DNA from 2 places in the Allobosea sp. NPDC003192 genome. Region 1 is predicted to be linked to the other one. Evidence: riboswitches for the same ligand, from Rfam matches in the RefSeq annotation. Region 1 holds a riboswitch; the other holds the start of a gene.
The links. Region 1 has a riboswitch for thiamine pyrophosphate ahead of ACQKLX_RS17320 (ABC transporter permease). Riboswitches for the same ligand answer to the same signal wherever they lie in the genome.

Region 1 (7,865 bases):
GCCGACGACCGGCTGCAGCAGCGAGGCGGTGATCTGGAAGGTCAGCGTGATCAGGCCGATCTGGCCGAAATCGAGCGCATAGGCCGTCTTGATGATCGGGTAGATCGCCGGGATCAGCGACTGGATCATGTCGTTGAGCAGATGCGTCGCGCTGAGCGCGAACAGCACCGGCAGGTCGGCGCGGCGGGTGGAGGCAATCGGCTGGCTGACGTTCATGCGGATGATCTATCCGGGCGCAGCTCCGGGCGACGACCCGCCGGATGGTTGCAGAGCCGGCTCATAGCACTGCGTCCGGCTGACCACCCAGAGCCACGGGCACAGAGCCGTTCTGATGTGGACGCGGGATGGGCGGCGGCAGGCGAGTTGCCGCCGCGATCCGCCCGCTACTTCACCTCGCCGGCGATCTCCGTGAGCGCCGGCGCCTTCTTGATCAAGCTGCGTTCGACGAGGAAGGCGCCGAAGCGCTCATAGCGGCCCTGGTCGAGGGCGCGCGGGCGCTTGGCGAAGCGCGGCAGCGTGTCGGTCCAGGCCTGGCGGTTGAGCGCGTCGTCGAGATCGGGATGGGCGGCGATGAAGAGCTTCCAGGCTTCCTGCGGATGGTTGGTAAGATAGAGCGCCGCCTTCTCGATGGCGTCGAGGAAGCGCGGGAGACGGCTGTCAGCGAGGGCGTCGCGGCGGGTGATCAGGATGAGCTCGTCATAGGCGGGAACGCCGTGCTCCTCGGGATAGAAGGCCGTGCCGGGATGGCCTTCGAGCTTCATCTGGGTCAGCTCGAAATTGCGGTAGCCGCCGATGGTGGCGTCGACTTTGCCGCCTATCAGCGCGGCCGAGAGCGCGAAGTTGACGTTGACCAGCTTGACGTCGTCGAGCTTGAGGCCGGCCTTGGCCAGCATCTGGCCGAGCAAAGTGGTCTCGGTGCCGGAGACGGCATAGCCGACCGTCTTGCCCTTGAGATCGGCGAGCGACTTGATCGGCCCGTCGGCCTTGACGATGACGCTGTTGAGCGGGGTCTCGACCAGCGTGCCGACGCGGACGATCGGGATGCCGGCGGCGTGGTCGAGATAGAGATTGGGCTGGTAGTGGATGCCGATATCGGCCTGGCCGGCGGCGACGAGGCGCGGCACGGCGGAGGGGTCGGAGGGCGGCACCATGGTGACGTCGATCCCGGCCTCCTTGAACAGGCCGAGCTTGTCAGCGACGACCAGCGGGGCATGGTCCGGGTTGACGAACCATTCGAGCATCACGGTCAGCTTGTCGGCGGCGCGGGCCGGGCTGGCGAGGCCGGCGGCGAGGGCGATGCTGCCGGCGAGGAGGGCGCGTCGGGACAGGGCGCGTAGGGTCATCGGGCGAAATCCTTCTGCGTGATCGATTTGAAGCGGAGTGGCGTCATGGCTCGCTCGCCCAGGGGAGGAGGCGCGGGCCGAGCGCATCGACGAGATGGCGCAGGACGAGGCTAAGCACGGCGAGCACGGTCATCGCGGCGAAGACCGTGTCGGTCTGCATGCGGGCATTGGCCTGGACCATGACGAAGCCGAGCCCGGCCGAGGAGCCGACCCATTCGCCGATCACCGCGCCGAGCGGTGCCAGCGGGGCCGCGACCCTGAGGCCAGTGAGGAGGGCTGGCATCGCCAGCGGCAGGCGTACATAGCGCAGCGTCTGCCAATGCGTCGCCGAGGTCAGCGCTGTGGCGTCGATCAGCTCGGGGTCGGTCCGGCGCAGGCCGTCAGTGAAGGCGGAGGCGACCGGGAAGAAGATGATGATCGTCGCCATGATCACCTTCGAGCCCATGCCGAAGCCGAACCAGACGACCAGCAGCGGCGCGATGACGAAGACCGGGAAGGACTGCAGTACCAGCAGGATCGGCCAGAGCAGGCGGCCGAGCCGCGGCAGCGCCACAATGGCGAGCGCTGTCAGCGCGCCGAACGCTGAGCCGAGCACGAAGCCAAGAGCCATCTCGGCGATGGTCGTCAGGCTGTTGCTGAAGAGGAAGCCGGGCTGGCGCTGGAAGGCCAGCGCCACGTCGAGCGGCGAGGGCAGGATGTAGCGCGGCGGCTGGAACAGCCAGACCGCGCCCTGCCAGGCCAGAAGCAGGACGAGAATGGTGCGGAGCGCCGGCGCGAATGCCGCCATCACCGGCTTCACGCCGAGAGTTGGGCTGCGCTCTGTCGCGTCCTGCGTCGTCAAAATCCGCCTTTCCGGGGGAAGGCGGGCACGGGGAAAAGCACTGACGAGGCTGCCCCGAGCGACTCCCTCCGCCAGCATGATCTGGTTCAGGTTCGAAGGGTGCTTCTCAGCCCGCCTTGCGGCGAACGCCCCCGTCTCTCGATTGTGCTTGTGGCAGAAAGACTTGTGCCTGTCACGCCTATGTCAGGTTAGAGGCGCGCCGCTCAGGCTTCCACAAAAGCCGAGTCAAAAAAGGCCTTCTCCAGCGCGACAGTGCGCAGGAAGAAGTCCCGGCTGGTCTCAGCCTCGCTTGGACCAACCCGGTCGAGCTCGCTCCGCAGGAAGCCGACGAAATCGCGGAAATCGGGATTGTCGTGCAGGGTGACCCATTCGGCATGGACGAAGTTCGCCGGCAGCGGCTGCGAGGCCTGCAGGGCCCAATCGAGATAGAGCCATTCGGCCACGACCAGCACGGAGAGGGCGGCGGCGTAGGAGCGCGTCGCGGCGGCCTCGCGCATGATCGCCTTGAAGCCAGCGGTAGGCTTGGTATCGGGCGGGGCGATGCGATCCTGCTCGCTGACGCCGAGCGCGTCGAAGGAGCGCAGGAAATAGGTGTTCTCCTCGCCGCTGACCATGCCGATGAAGCGGCCGAAGCGGATGCGGGCCTCGAAGCTGTCGGCGCTGGCGAGCGCCGCTCCGAGCAGGGTCAGGAAGCTGTCGAGGAAGCGGTGGTCCTGAATCAAATAGCGGGACATGACCGCATCGGAGACCGACCCGTCGAGCAGTTCGCGGACAAAGCGGTGGCCGACGGATTGCGACCAGGCCGGCTGGCTGGCCTGGCGGAGAGTCTCGGTGAAACGGGTGGTCATCGTCATCGCCTTCTGCTGATCGGGCTCTCCCTATCAGCAGCGGCGCTGCATCGGAACCAGCGGCCGGACATAGGCTCCGGCCGCCAGTCTTCAGAACGAAGGCTCAGCCCTGCGGCGGCTTCCAGTCGCCGGTCGGAATGGTGTTGACCATCCACGGCACGCCGAACTTGTCGACCAGCGAGCCGAAGCCCGGCGACCAGAAAGTCTCGCTGAACGGCATCACCGCCTTGCCGCCTTCGGAGAGCTGGTCGAACCAGCGCTGGCCTTCCGCCTTGTCATTGGTGTGCAGGGTGACGTCGAAGCCGTTCTTCGGCTTGTCGATATTCTGGGCCCAGTCGACATCCATGTCGGCGCCCATCAGCGACTGGTCGCCGACATCGAGCCAGCAATGCATCAGCCAGTTCTTGTACTTGCCGTCGGTGTCCGGCATGCCCATGCCGGGCGGTGCATCGCCATAGGGCATGGCGGCGGTGATCTTGCCGCCGAGGACCTTGGCGTAGAATTCGAAGGCCTCGCGGCACTGGCCGCGGAAGCTCAGGCTGGTCACGATCTTCATGGTCGTCTCCTCTCACTTTTGGGGCATGTCGGGTCGGCAAACCGGCCGTGGCCGATGCGGCTCAATTGAGTTGATATCAACGTTCTATGTCTCGGCCATGTCAATTGTTCCAACTCTCCTCTGGCAGCTTCGTTCAAACTCAGGATCGCAGAAAGCGGCGCTTGTCCGTGTCAGCAGACGATGGGAGCGCGATATCCGCTCCCATCCGGAACCTTCGCCGCCTACTTCAACCGCCCCGCGACGATCTTCGCGAGCTCGCCGACACGGGCCTTGGCCTCAGCGTGCAGCGCCTGGTCGCGTTCGCCGCCGGAGACGCGGACGTCGACGGTGGTCAGCCCCTTGCGGATATGGATGCGATTCATGATGTCCAGCGCCGCCTCGTCGCCGAGGCCTTCGATCGGCGTCTTGGCCTCCGAGACCTTGATCGCGCTCTGGAACCAGCGCTTCGACAGATCCTCATTGGCGGCGACGTTGCGGACGCTGACCTGGATCTGGTTGAGCTCGACCGTGCGCTTGCCGTCCTTCTCGACGGTGCGCTTGGCGTCGAACTGACAGCCGATCGGGTTCGGCAGCGCCTCCTGCCGGTTCTCGCGGCTTTCATGGGTGATCTTGCCCATCAGCTTGCGCGGCTCGCTCACGCTCATCTCGGGGAAGGCGGCCTTGACCTCGGCCGGTGTCAGCAGGGCGCAGGCATCCGGCCATTGCTCGACAGGCGCGACGGAGGAGATGCGGGTATCGGCCGGCACCGTCACCGCGCTGTTGCTGGCGATCTGTGCCGGCGCATCGATCATGCCTGTGCCGCCCCGCCAGCGCGCCGCCGCCTGCTTCGCCAGAGCGAGCGCGTTCGGCGCGGTCTGCTCGGAATAGAGATCGAGCGAGACGGTATAGATCAGATCGTCCTTGCGGGCGCGGATCATCACGCTGGAGCTGTTGGTCTCCTGGAAGGCCTCGTCGCCGATGCCGGAGAGCGGCTCGAGCTTGAGCGTCAGTCTGGGATCGGCCGCGACCTTCTCGCGCGTTCCCTTGATCGAGGCGAAGGCCTGCGTCGGCGTCTCGCGGCCCTTCGAGACGCCGTCCCAGCGGATCACGGTGAGCGAGGCGAAGCGGGCGTGGTCGAGCTTCGAGGTCGGGCTCGGCAGTTTCACGGAATACATGCAGCTCTCGGCATATTGCGGGCCGCGATGGATCGGGCTCAGCGTCGGGCCCTTGGCCGTAATCGGCCGGCCGGGGAAGAGCGCTTCAAGGTCGGCCTGCGGCAGCAGGCGGCAGGCATCGGGCGCCTTGCTCGCGGTCGGCTCGGTGGCGGCAGGCGCAGCTGTCGTCGTTGCAGTCTGGGCGAGGGCAGGGGCGGCGAGCGCCAGCAACAGCGGGGTCGCGAGCAGGGAACGGGCGGGCATCGCATCGGTTCTCCAGGGACGGGCGCGCGCCGCGATCGCTCGCGGTGCGTGCCGTTCAGGAGCGCCACGCTAGGCGCGATGGTGGCGCGAGCATGGCGCTGCGACAGGTCATGGGCGAGATTGCTGACAAAGGCTGTCAGCCGGAATGGTCTCAATACAAACTAATCGGTATGTATCGGAGGAGGCGATGATGAAGCTCTATGGTTTCGGGCCGACGCGGACCTTGCGGGCGATGTGGGGCCTCAAGGAGCTCGGCGTGCCGTTCGATTACATCCATGTCGACCTGCTTGGCGGCGAGGCGCAGACGCCGGAATTCCTCAAGATCAACCCGGCCGGCAAGCTGCCGGTGCTGATCGATGGCGACAACGTCCTGCCGGAGTCGGCGGCGATCATCCTCTATCTCGCCGAGAAATTCCCGGAGAAGCGCCTGCTGCCCGATGATCTTAATGAGCGGGCTCAGACCTATCGCTGGATCCTGTTCGCGATGACCGAGCTGGAGCAGCCGCTCTGGCGCATCACCAAGCACAGCTTCCTCTATCCCGAGGAGCACCGGCTGCCGCAGGACATCATGCTCGCCAGCGAGGAGTTCCGGCTCATGGCGGCCGTGCTCGAAGCCCATATGGAGGGGCGCGAGTTCATCGTCGGCAACAGGATGGGGGCCACCGACTGCGTCACCGCCTATCTGATGGACTGGGCGAACGAGCAGGAGCTGCTCGACGGTTTCCCGCGCCTTCAGGGTTATCTTAAGCGCATGTATGCCCGCCCGGCCGCGCCGCAGCGGATCGCCGAAGCCTTCGCCAGCGTTCAGCCGACGGCGTAGTCAGGGCGAGGCGGTCAGCGGTGCGGAGCGCCGTCCGTGTGCCTGACGGTCGCGCGGGTAGGCGAGCGCTTCCACCAGAAGCGTTCGCACAGCGCTGCCACGGCAAGCCCGGTGACGCCGCCCATGACCTTGACGGCTGCGTCCAGCGCCCGGGCATGCCGGCTCGCCTCGAAATGCTGGGCGAGCTCGAGCCCGGCGGCGCCGGCGACGATGCACAGCAGAATCACGCCCTTGCGCGCCGGGTAGGCGACGGCGAGAGCCGCGGCGGCGACCAGATAGGCGACGAAACGTTCGATCTGCGGTCCGAGATGCGCGATATGCGGGCGAGCGCCGATCGGGGACAAGGTCGCGACGATGACGAGGGCGACCGCGCCCCAACCGATCAGGGCGGCCGAGCGACGCACGGTGAGTTCGAACCCGAAGAGCCGCAGCATCGCTGTTTGCCTCTCGCGCCGCACCATTTTCGTCCCGGAAAGCAAAAGGGCTCAAGCGGTCGTCGCTCAAGCCCTTGAAACTGCTGGCTCCCGGAGCAGGATTCGAACCTGCGACCAATCGATTAACAGTCGATTGCTCTACCGCTGAGCTATCCGGGATCGGTGGGGGGCGTATAGCGACGCTCCCGGGATGGCGCAAGCCTTTTGCTGGCATCGCGATGGAGAAAATCGTGGGCAGTCGATCTGCCCCATGGTCAATTCACATTGTCGGCAGAGTTTCGGTTGCGGCGCGCTGCGGCATGTGGTTATACGCCCGCCGAGGAGCGCGCTTCGGTGTCGCTCCGGGATGGCCTCGTGGCGGAGTGGTTACGCAGAGGACTGCAAATCCTTGCACCCCGGTTCGATTCCGGGCGAGGCCTCCAAATTTCATCGCGGCAACGACCGATACGCCGCGCTGCTCCTCAGACAAGATAGAATATCGTCAGCACCCCGCCTGAAGCAGGCTGAGCGGCGGCGTACAAATGCCTCGGCCGCGCGGGCGAGCGCTGATGCGGATTTATCCGTTTCATCGCCAAGCCCCATGTCGCGGTCAATGTGACAAGCGACGCGGGCACGGCGCTCCTGAACTCAGCTCATCGGCTGGCGGCTTGTTCTCATTGTCTACCAGGGCCGCTTCAAGCACTGCGAGTATCAGCCTGATCTTGCCGATCGGCTTCCTGCAATGTTGGCATTCGAGGACGGTTTGATCGTCCGTCCATTCCGGGATTTCGATCGTGGTGGCGCCACATTCGTTGCACGCAAATTCCGGGGATCGAGAGTCGATAGCCAAAGCATATCCCTCACCTTCCGCACCGCATTCTTTCTGCACTTGCTGGCTGGACGATGGGCTCAGGCGTAGCGAATTCCAGCCAGGTCAAGCTTTTGAAGCGTAGCCGCTCATCATACGTTTGCACTACCCATTTGGGGGTGGTTGCCGCGGAAGCTAAGCGGGTGCGGCCGCGCTCGCGCTGGCGATCGATCAACCCGGACGGCGATTCCTGAAACGCTCGATCAGTCCCAGGCACCAGTTGGCGAAGCGCGCCATCGGCCGCTGCAGAAACGGGATGTCGGCCGCGAGCAGCATCAGGCCCAGCGGCAGCATCCAGGCCCCGAGGATCGGCAGGAACGAAAAGATGCCGCCGATGATCAAAGCGAGGCCGGCCGGAATCCTGATCAGGCGCGAATCGCGATGCCGGAGCCAGCGCATCGCCTTGGCGAGGCGGGGAGGGAGCTCGGCCTCGATTCGTTTGAAAGCGGCTCTCAGCTCTTGCCGTCCGGATGAAAAGTGCATGTCACCTCAGTCTTTGCCACCCGGCTGAAACGCCCGGCTTGCCCGATCGTTCGCCTGTGATGGAGATATCGCGTGCCGGCGCGAAGAGGCGCGGCGGATCGAAGACGAATATGGCGAGAGCGGCGCAGATTTCCGCAAGGGCGCGGCATCGAGGCGAAGCGGCCATGTGTCGCGCCGGCGGGGCGGGGAAGGGGGCGGCATGGGCTGGAAGGATCTCGTCCGCAGCGTGCGCGACAAGATGCTGGGCAGGCCGGCAGCGGAGCCGGCCGAGGAACTGACCAACTACGAGATTCTGC
Region 2 (7,865 bases), on a different contig from region 1:
CGCAGAAGCGCCCGCGGTCGCAGCAAGGGCCGCTCCTAGCAGCAAGGCGGTCAGAGGTTGAGTGGGCCAACTCGCCATTGGAATGATCTCACAAGGCACCGGAAACTGGGCGGTCCAATCGGGGTAAACCCGCTTTTCATCTTGTCGGGAAGGGGCGCGGTAAGATTCTTCTGCTATCTCGCCGCACGTGAGGACGGAACGGACCATGAGCGTGAGCACGGACCAGCCGGCCGCTGCGGGATCCGCGAAGATGCTCGCCATCGCGCGGCCCTGGGCCAGCCCGGTGATCTGGCTCGCAGCCTTCCTCGCCTTCGTCCTCGCCGGCCTGCTGCTGCCGTTGCGCCTGCCGCTCGGCTCGTACTACTGGGACACGGCGGTCTATCTGGACGCCGCCCAGCGCATCCGCGAGGGCCAGGTCCCGAACATCGACTTCTTCGCGCCGGTTGGCCCGCTCGGCTATTATCTCGTCGCCGGCCTCGACCGGCTGTTCCCGACCGCTCATCCGCTGCTGACCGCGAACTGGGGCCTGCTGCCGATCGCGCTGCCGCTGCTGGCGATCCTCGTCTTTCATGTCGGACGGCATTCGCGCGGGCTCGCGCTGGCGCTGCTGCTGCCCTTCCTGCTCTTCGCCTCGCTGCCGATCAACCTGCACGAGGTCTATCCGCTGCCGGGCTTCGACGGCTATGGCCACTACAACCGGCATGTCGCACTGCTGCTCTATGTGCTGATCGCCACGCTCATGTTCGCGCGGGAACGGGCGCTGATGACCTGGCTCGTCGCGGCGCTGATGCTGACGCTGTTCCTGGTCAAGGTCACCGGGGCTGTCGCCGGTGCGATGCTGGTCGGCTATGCCGTGCTCACCGGCCGGATGCGTCTGCGCGACGCCTGCCTCGCCGCCGCCGCTGCGGTCGGCACGCTCGCCGTCATCGATCTTGCGACCGGCGGGCTGGCGCGGGCCTATCTCGACGACATCCTGATCCTGCTCAAGCTCAACACGGGTGCGCTGCTGCCACGCTTCCTCACGGTTGCCTCGTTCAAGTTCGAGGTGATCGCGCCGACGCTCGCCCTCGTAGGACTGCTCGCCTATGTGGCCTGGCAGACAAGGCCGGCCGGCACGCTGTCCAGTCTGGCGGCATTCGCCGTCTCGCCGGGCGGCTGGCTCACCGTTGCCTTGGTGGCGCTGACCTTCTTCGAGACCCAGAACACCGGCAGTCTCGAATTCATCGGGCTCTGGCCGATCCTGCTCGCGCTGCTGCTCGCCTGGCGCCGGCGCGACGACAGCCTGCGGCCAGCCGTATTGCTGCTGATCTGTATCGTCGCGGCCCCCTCGGCCGTGAACTTTATCGAGCGCAGCGCCCGCGCCGCATTCGGAGCGCCGACCTATTTTCAGCTCGACGTCGACGATGTCGGCAAGCTCGGACGGGTGAGCGTCAAGGACGAGATCGCCGAGCGCGCCCCGATCATGCTGCAGCATTACGCCCGGCATCAGCCGGCCTATGCCGATCTCGCCGCTACGGGGCAGCAGCCCTCGCTGATGCTCTATTCGGAGATCGACCACCACGCGATCTGGCTGCTCGAGGTCGAGCAGGGCATCCTGGCGATCAGGGCCTGGGAGCAGGCCAACAGGCGTGAGCTCAACGGCGTCTTCACGCTCGACTTCGTCGACATCATGAACCGCCTGCTCGACCGCCGGCCGCCTCGTCACGTTCCGATCGGCATCGACCCGACGCGCAGCAACCCGAGGCTGGAGACCCAGATGCTCGAGAGCCTGCGCCAGACCGATGCGATCCTGGCACCGAAATGTCCGCTGACCTCGATCCGCGCGGCGATTTTCCAGCACTTCGCCAAGGCATTGGAGAACCGCAGCAAGGTCGTGCTGGCGCCCTGCTGGGACATGTATCTTAAGCCCTGATCAGGCGCTCTCGGCACCGCGCCGCGACAGCGCGGTCTCAAGCGCGAGCCGAAGGTCACGCGCCGCTTCGCGGATATCGTCGCTGCCGAAGAGCGCACCGATCACCGCGATGCCGTCGGCGCCGGCCGCGATGACCTGGCCGGCATTGGCAGCGGTGATGCCGGCGATGGCGCCGACCGGCAGAGCGCCGAGTGCGCGTGCCGCCGCCTGGCGCAAGGCGGCGAACCCGTCGACGCCGAGCGCCGCGCCGGCATTGTCCTTGTGCGCGGTCGGGAAGACGCCACCGATGCAGGCATAGTCGATCTTCGTGGAGGCCAGCTCTGGCAATTCGCTCTCATGCTTCAGCGTCGCGCCGATGATGGCGCGCGGGCCGAGCAGGCGGCGTGCATCGACGAGCTTCATGTCGTCGGCGCCGAGATGGACGCCGTCGGCGCCGGAAGCGAGCGCGACGTCGACGCGATCGTTGATCAAGAGCGGCACATTGGTGCCGTGCAGAGCCGAGCGGATGGCGCGGGCTTCGCGCACCATCTCGCGCGTCGTCTCGGTCTTGGCCCTGAGTTGGATCAGCGTCGCGCCGCCCTCGACCGCGGCGCGCGCCATGTCGGCCATGGAGCGGCCATTGGCGATCTGCGGATCGACGATGCCGTAAAGGGTGATGTCGACGGTCACTTGCGCGCTTCCATTCTGGCGGCGAGCGTCGCCGCATCCATCGCCGCGACCGCGTCGATCAGCTCGACTTCGAAACTGCCCGGGCCGCGGCACCGCTCGGCCGCGATTTCGCCGGCAATGCCATAGGCGGTCAAGGCCGCCGCCGCCGCGACCGCCTTGTCGGCCTCGACGGCGCAGCAGGCCGCGATCAGCGCGCCGGCGGCGCAGCCGATGCCGGTGACCCTCGTCATCAGCGGATGGCCGTGCGCGACAGCGAAGCTCGCCGACCCGCTCGCAATCCGGTCGACCTTGCCGGTGGTGACGCGGGTGACACCCTCAGCCGCGGCAAGATCGAAGGAGAGCGCCGCCATCTCGGTGGCGTTGCCGCGCACCAGGATATCGGGCAGGCGCAGCACCTGCCCGGCGATATGCCGGCGCAAGGGCGAAAGCTCGACGAAGACCGGATCGAAGACGACCGGCTTGCCGCGATCGCGCGCCACCTCCAGCAGCTTGGGGATGGCGAGCTCGCTCTCGGCGTTGATCGTGCCGATATTGATCAGGATCGCGCCGGCGCCCTCCGCCATCGCCGCGACCTCGTCGACATGGATCGCCATGGAGGGGACCGCGCCGAAGGCGAGCAGCATGTTGGCGGTGATGTTCTGCGCCACCGTGTTGGTCAGGCATTGCACCCGCGGGCGAACCTCCGCCACGCGCGCAAGAACGGCGGCGACGCGCGTCGCATCGAGCTGGTCCATGGTCAAAATTTCGCTCATTCGGCTGCCGGCAGATAGAGATTGCCGCCCTTCTTGAGGAACTCCTGCGACTTCTCCGCCATGCCCTGGATTCTTTGTTGCTCGATCTTCGCTGCCGCTTGATCGAGGGCCATTGCTTCGAGCGCCGCCCGCTCATTGTCGCCCATCGCCTGCACTTCGGCGCGCAGGTCCTGGGTGATCTTCATCGAGCAGAATTTGGGCCCGCACATCGAGCAGAAATGCGCGACCTTGTGGGCGTCCTTCGGCAGCGTCTCGTCATGGAAGGCACGGGCCGTGTCCGGATCGAGCGCCAGGTTGAACTGGTCCTCCCAGCGGAAGTCGAAGCGGGCGCGGGAGAGCGCATCGTCCCTGAGCTTTGCCGCCGGGTGGCCCTTGGCGAGGTCGGCGGCATGGGCGGCGATGCGGTAGGTGATGACGCCGGTCTTGACGTCGTCGCGATCGGGCAGGCCGAGATGCTCCTTCGGCGTGACATAGCAGAGCATGGCGCAGCCGAACCAGCCGATCATTGCCGCGCCGATGCCGGAGGTGATGTGGTCGTAGCCCGGCGCGATGTCGGTGGTCAGCGGTCCCAATGTGTAGAACGGGGCTTCGCCGCATTCGCGCAGCTGCTTGTCCATGTTCTCCTTGATCTTGTGCATCGGCACATGGCCGGGGCCCTCGATCATCACCTGGCAACCCTTGTTCCAGGCGATCTTGGTGAGCTCGCCCAGCGTCTCCAGCTCGGCGAACTGGGCGCGGTCATTGGCATCGGCGATCGAGCCCGGGCGCAGGCCGTCGCCGAGCGAGAACGAGACGTCATAGCGCCGCATGATCTCGCAGATCTCGTCGAAGCGCTCGTAGAGGAAGCTCTCCTTGTGATGCGCCAGGCACCAGCGCGCCATGATCGAGCCGCCGCGCGAGACGATGCCGGTGACCCGCGATGCAGTGAGCGGGACATAGGGAAGCCTGACGCCGGCATGGATGGTGAAATAGTCGACGCCCTGCTCGGCCTGCTCGATGAGGGTGTCCTTGAAGACCTCCCAGTCGAGCTTGATCGGGTCGCCGCCGACCTTCTCCAGCGCCTGGTAGATCGGCACGGTACCGATCGGCACCGGCGAATTGCGCAGAATCCAGGAGCGGATGTTGTGGATGTTGCGGCCGGTCGAGAGGTCCATGACCGTGTCGGCGCCCCAACGGATCGCCCAGACCAGCTTCTCGACCTCCTCGGCCGCGCCGGAGGTCACGGCCGAATTGCCGATATTGGCGTTGATCTTGACCAGGAAATTGCGGCCGATCGCCATCGGCTCCAGTTCGGGGTGGTTGATATTGGCGGGGATGATGGCGCGGCCGCGGGCGATCTCGTCGCGGACGAATTCCGGCGTGACGAACTCAGGAACCGAGGCGCCGAAGCTCTCGCCATCGGCATGGCGCTCCCTCGCGCCCTCCAGCATCGCTGCGCGGCCGAGGTTCTCGCGATGGGCGACGTAGATCATCTCGGGGGTGACGATGCCGGCCCGGGCGAACTCGTATTGCGTCGTCATCTGGCCGGGCTTCGCCTGCAGGATCGGGCGCTGCGCGGGACAGGCCGGCACGAGCTGCTCGACGGAGATGTTGCCGTTGTCGGCAGCGGTGACGGCGCGGCCCCCGACCACCTCGAAGCCGCGGGCGTCGAGCCAGCGGCGCCGCGGCTGCAGCAGCCCGGCATTGAGGTCGATCTTGGCATCGGTCTCGGTATAGGGGCCGGACGGATCGTAGATGCGCACCGGCGGCTCGGCATCGGTCGTCAGCACGACCTCGCGGAACGGCACGCGCATGTCGGGATGCTCGGGCGCGGCGACGTAGATCTTGCGCGAACCGATGATCGGGCCGGTCGTCACGCTTTGCGGGGCGGCCTTGACGCTGTTCTTCTGGGGCTTGGTATGGGCGTTCATGTCAGGATCTCCTCCCTCTCAGGTTCAGGAGATCCGGGGCGTCTGACGGTCCAGTCGCTGTCTGCGGATGCATATGTGGCGCAGCCGCGTTCCAGTCCCTCCGCCGGTATGACCCGGATCAGGTTCGATGGGTTCGGCCGTCAGGCCATCTCAGCTCTTGTCGAGCACCCCTCGGAACGAGGCGGAGGTTAGAACTGTCGTGATCTCCACGCAACGGGCAAAGAGCCGCGACTATACGCGGCGCGGCCATGCACGGGAGGCATTACATCGGATGTGGGCGGGAGGTCAGGCGGTGATGTCGAGATTGACGCCCTGGCCTTCGGGGAGCAACGCCTGCTGCTGCTCGGCCGCCTGCTGGAGCATGGCGACCAGAGCCTGGTCGGAATCGGCATTCTGCTTGACCATCTCGATCTGCAGGGCCTGCTGCGTCGCAGCCGACTTCATGCTGATCAGGCTCTGCGCGATCGCGACCGACATCTCACTCATGACATGGCTCCTCGCGGCGACCATAGGCGGCGAGCGTTACCTGACTCTGAATGCGCAGTCGCGAAACGTAACGACTATGGCGCGATGATCGATGGCACCGGCTTCGGCATCGGGATCGGACGGTTGGGTTCCGGCGGGCCAGAGCGGTCGCGCGCCAGTTGCTCACGTTCCCGCGTCGCCTCGATGCGATCGGAGCGCGGCTCCAGCTTTTGCACCTCGCCGGCATTCGGGGTCATCGGCACGCCCGGCGCGCGCTGGCGCTGCGTCTGCGGGGAAGGGGACTGTGCAGCAGCGGCTTCCGCCGCCAGCAACCCTGCGGCGAGCAGTCCGAGCAGGACCCACGAGTTCTTGCGCATGGCACTCCTCCAGTCAGGCAGGCGCAAGACGAGCCTGCCCGCTAGAGGAACAAAGGGCGGCCGGCGATTGTTCCGGACCGCCTATCAAGAATTGCACGGAGCGGCCGCAAGCCGCTCCGCACCGACGTCACTGCTGGTTCTGGCCGGTGAGCAGCGGGGTGATCCGGCGCAGCGTCACGCGCCGGTTCTCGCGCGAGTCGCCCTGCGTCTGGACCTTCGGATACTGCTCGCCATAGCCCTGCGTGGTCAGATTCTCAGCCGGTATGCCGAAGTCGCGGGTCAGGATCTCGGCGACCGACTGCGCCCGCCGGTCCGACAACGAGATATTGTCGACATCCGAGCCGACCGCGTCGGTGTGGCCCTCGACCATGAAGACCTCGTTCGGAGCGCGCTCGACCGCCTGGCGCACCGCCTGCGCGATCACCCTCAGGCGCCCGGCCTGGTCGGGCGTGACCGTCCAGGAGCCGGAGTCGAAGTTGATCGTGTCGATGTCGACGCTGCGCATATGGGCGCGCAGATCGGGCGAGTAGCGGACCTCGTCGAGCGTGTAGCGACGCGGCACCGGCGCGACCGGCGGGGCGGTGATCGTCTCGTAGATCAGCCGCTCGTCGGCGCGTTCGGCATCGACGACATAGCGTTCGCGCGGGATGCGCAGCGGCGGCGGCGGCAGTTCGACGACCTCCTCAGCGAAGCGGGCCTGCGGCCCGTCGCGGCGGACATTGTCGATGATGACGAATTCGCCGCCGTCGCGCTCGCGCCGCGAGCGGCGGATCAAGCGGCCGTCGGCGTCGGTCACCGTGACGATCTGCGTGCCGTCCGGACGGTCATAGACCGTCACCGTCTCCTCGCCGCGGCGTTCGCTGCGGGTGTCGAGGCCGAGATCGCGGAAGCGCTGCGTCTCGTCGCGGCGGATGATGACGCGGTCGTCGTCGCCGCGGATGATGGTGCGGCCGGGCTCTCGGATGACGGTGACGTCGCCCTCGCGGCGCTCCTCGCGCCGGCTGCGGATGTCATCGAGGCGGCTCGCGCCCTGCGTCGCCATGATGCCGCCGATCGCAGCGGCGCCGAGGCCGATCGCAGCCGCGCCGCCAAGGCCGATGCCGCCGCGCCGGCCCTGCCGGTCAGGCGCGGGCTGGCCGGCCGGCGGCAAGGTTTGCGGCGGCTGCGCCTGTCCGGGCGCAACGCCCGGCCGAAGCGGGGCGCCGGGTTGCTGGCCGACGCCGGGTGCCGCTTGCGACGGCGCCGCTCCCGGCTGGGCCGGAGCGCCAGGCGGACGGCCGGCATTCGGGGCTGCCGGCGGCTGGCCAGGAGCGGCCTGTCCGGGAGCGGGCTGAATCGGCGCCGGCTGGCCGGGCTGGCGGCCGGGCCCGGCTGACGGCTGGGATGGAGCTGTCGGCGCGGGCGCAGCAGTGCCGGGTTGCGCCGGCGTGGCACCGGGCTGTGCCGGGGCTGTGGGCGCGCGCCCGGCCGGCGGCACGGTTGAAGGTTGTCCCGGCTGAGGCTGGCCGGCCCGCGGCGCGGTGCCCGGGGCGGGAGCCGTCTGTCCGGGTGCGGGCTGACCCGGGGCTGCCTGGCCGGGCGGACGGGGCGCCCCCGGCGCAGTTTGCGACGGAGCCGTTCCGGGCTGCGGCGACGCTCCCGGCGGCCGGCCTGCACCGGGCTGGCCGGGTTGAGGTTGCGCGCTGCCGCCAGGGGCGGCCTGACCAGGCGCGGGGCGAGGTGGCACTGCCGGCGACGAGGGTGCGGCCGCGGGCGGCTGGGCCGGAGCGGTCTGCGGGGG

Region 2: it holds a riboswitch for thiamine pyrophosphate, as region 1 does, so the genes downstream of both, thiC (phosphomethylpyrimidine synthase ThiC) here and ACQKLX_RS17320 (ABC transporter permease) in region 1, are expected to answer to the same signal.

The regions. Positions count from the first base shown of each region.
Region 1 covers NZ_JBNNPK010000012.1:108,434-116,298, forward strand. Annotated here, with positions in the region: gene ACQKLX_RS17310 (MFS transporter) at 1-216, opposite strand, end outside; gene ACQKLX_RS17315 (ABC transporter substrate-binding protein) at 384-1,343, opposite strand; gene ACQKLX_RS17320 (ABC transporter permease) at 1,387-2,130, opposite strand; TPP riboswitch at 2,231-2,327, opposite strand; gene ACQKLX_RS17325 (TenA family protein) at 2,388-3,032, opposite strand; gene ACQKLX_RS17330 (VOC family protein) at 3,136-3,588, opposite strand; gene ACQKLX_RS17335 (hypothetical protein) at 3,810-4,985, opposite strand; gene ACQKLX_RS17340 (glutathione S-transferase family protein) at 5,176-5,805, shown strand; gene ACQKLX_RS17345 (VanZ family protein) at 5,820-6,239, opposite strand; tRNA gene ACQKLX_RS17350 (tRNA-Asn) at 6,324-6,398, opposite strand; tRNA gene ACQKLX_RS17355 (tRNA-Cys) at 6,588-6,661, shown strand; gene ACQKLX_RS17360 (hypothetical protein) at 7,258-7,485, opposite strand; gene ACQKLX_RS17365 (hypothetical protein) at 7,769-7,865, shown strand, end outside.
Region 2 covers NZ_JBNNPK010000003.1:159,383-167,247, forward strand. Annotated here, with positions in the region: gene ACQKLX_RS05925 (cell envelope integrity TolA family protein) at 1-261, opposite strand, end outside; gene ACQKLX_RS05930 (hypothetical protein) at 251-1,912, shown strand; gene thiE (thiamine phosphate synthase) at 1,913-2,581, opposite strand; gene ACQKLX_RS05940 (hydroxyethylthiazole kinase) at 2,578-3,333, opposite strand; gene thiC (phosphomethylpyrimidine synthase ThiC) at 3,330-5,243, opposite strand; TPP riboswitch at 5,321-5,425, opposite strand; gene ACQKLX_RS05950 (hypothetical protein) at 5,529-5,729, opposite strand; gene ACQKLX_RS05955 (hypothetical protein) at 5,804-6,085, opposite strand; gene ACQKLX_RS05960 (OmpA family protein) at 6,213-7,235, opposite strand.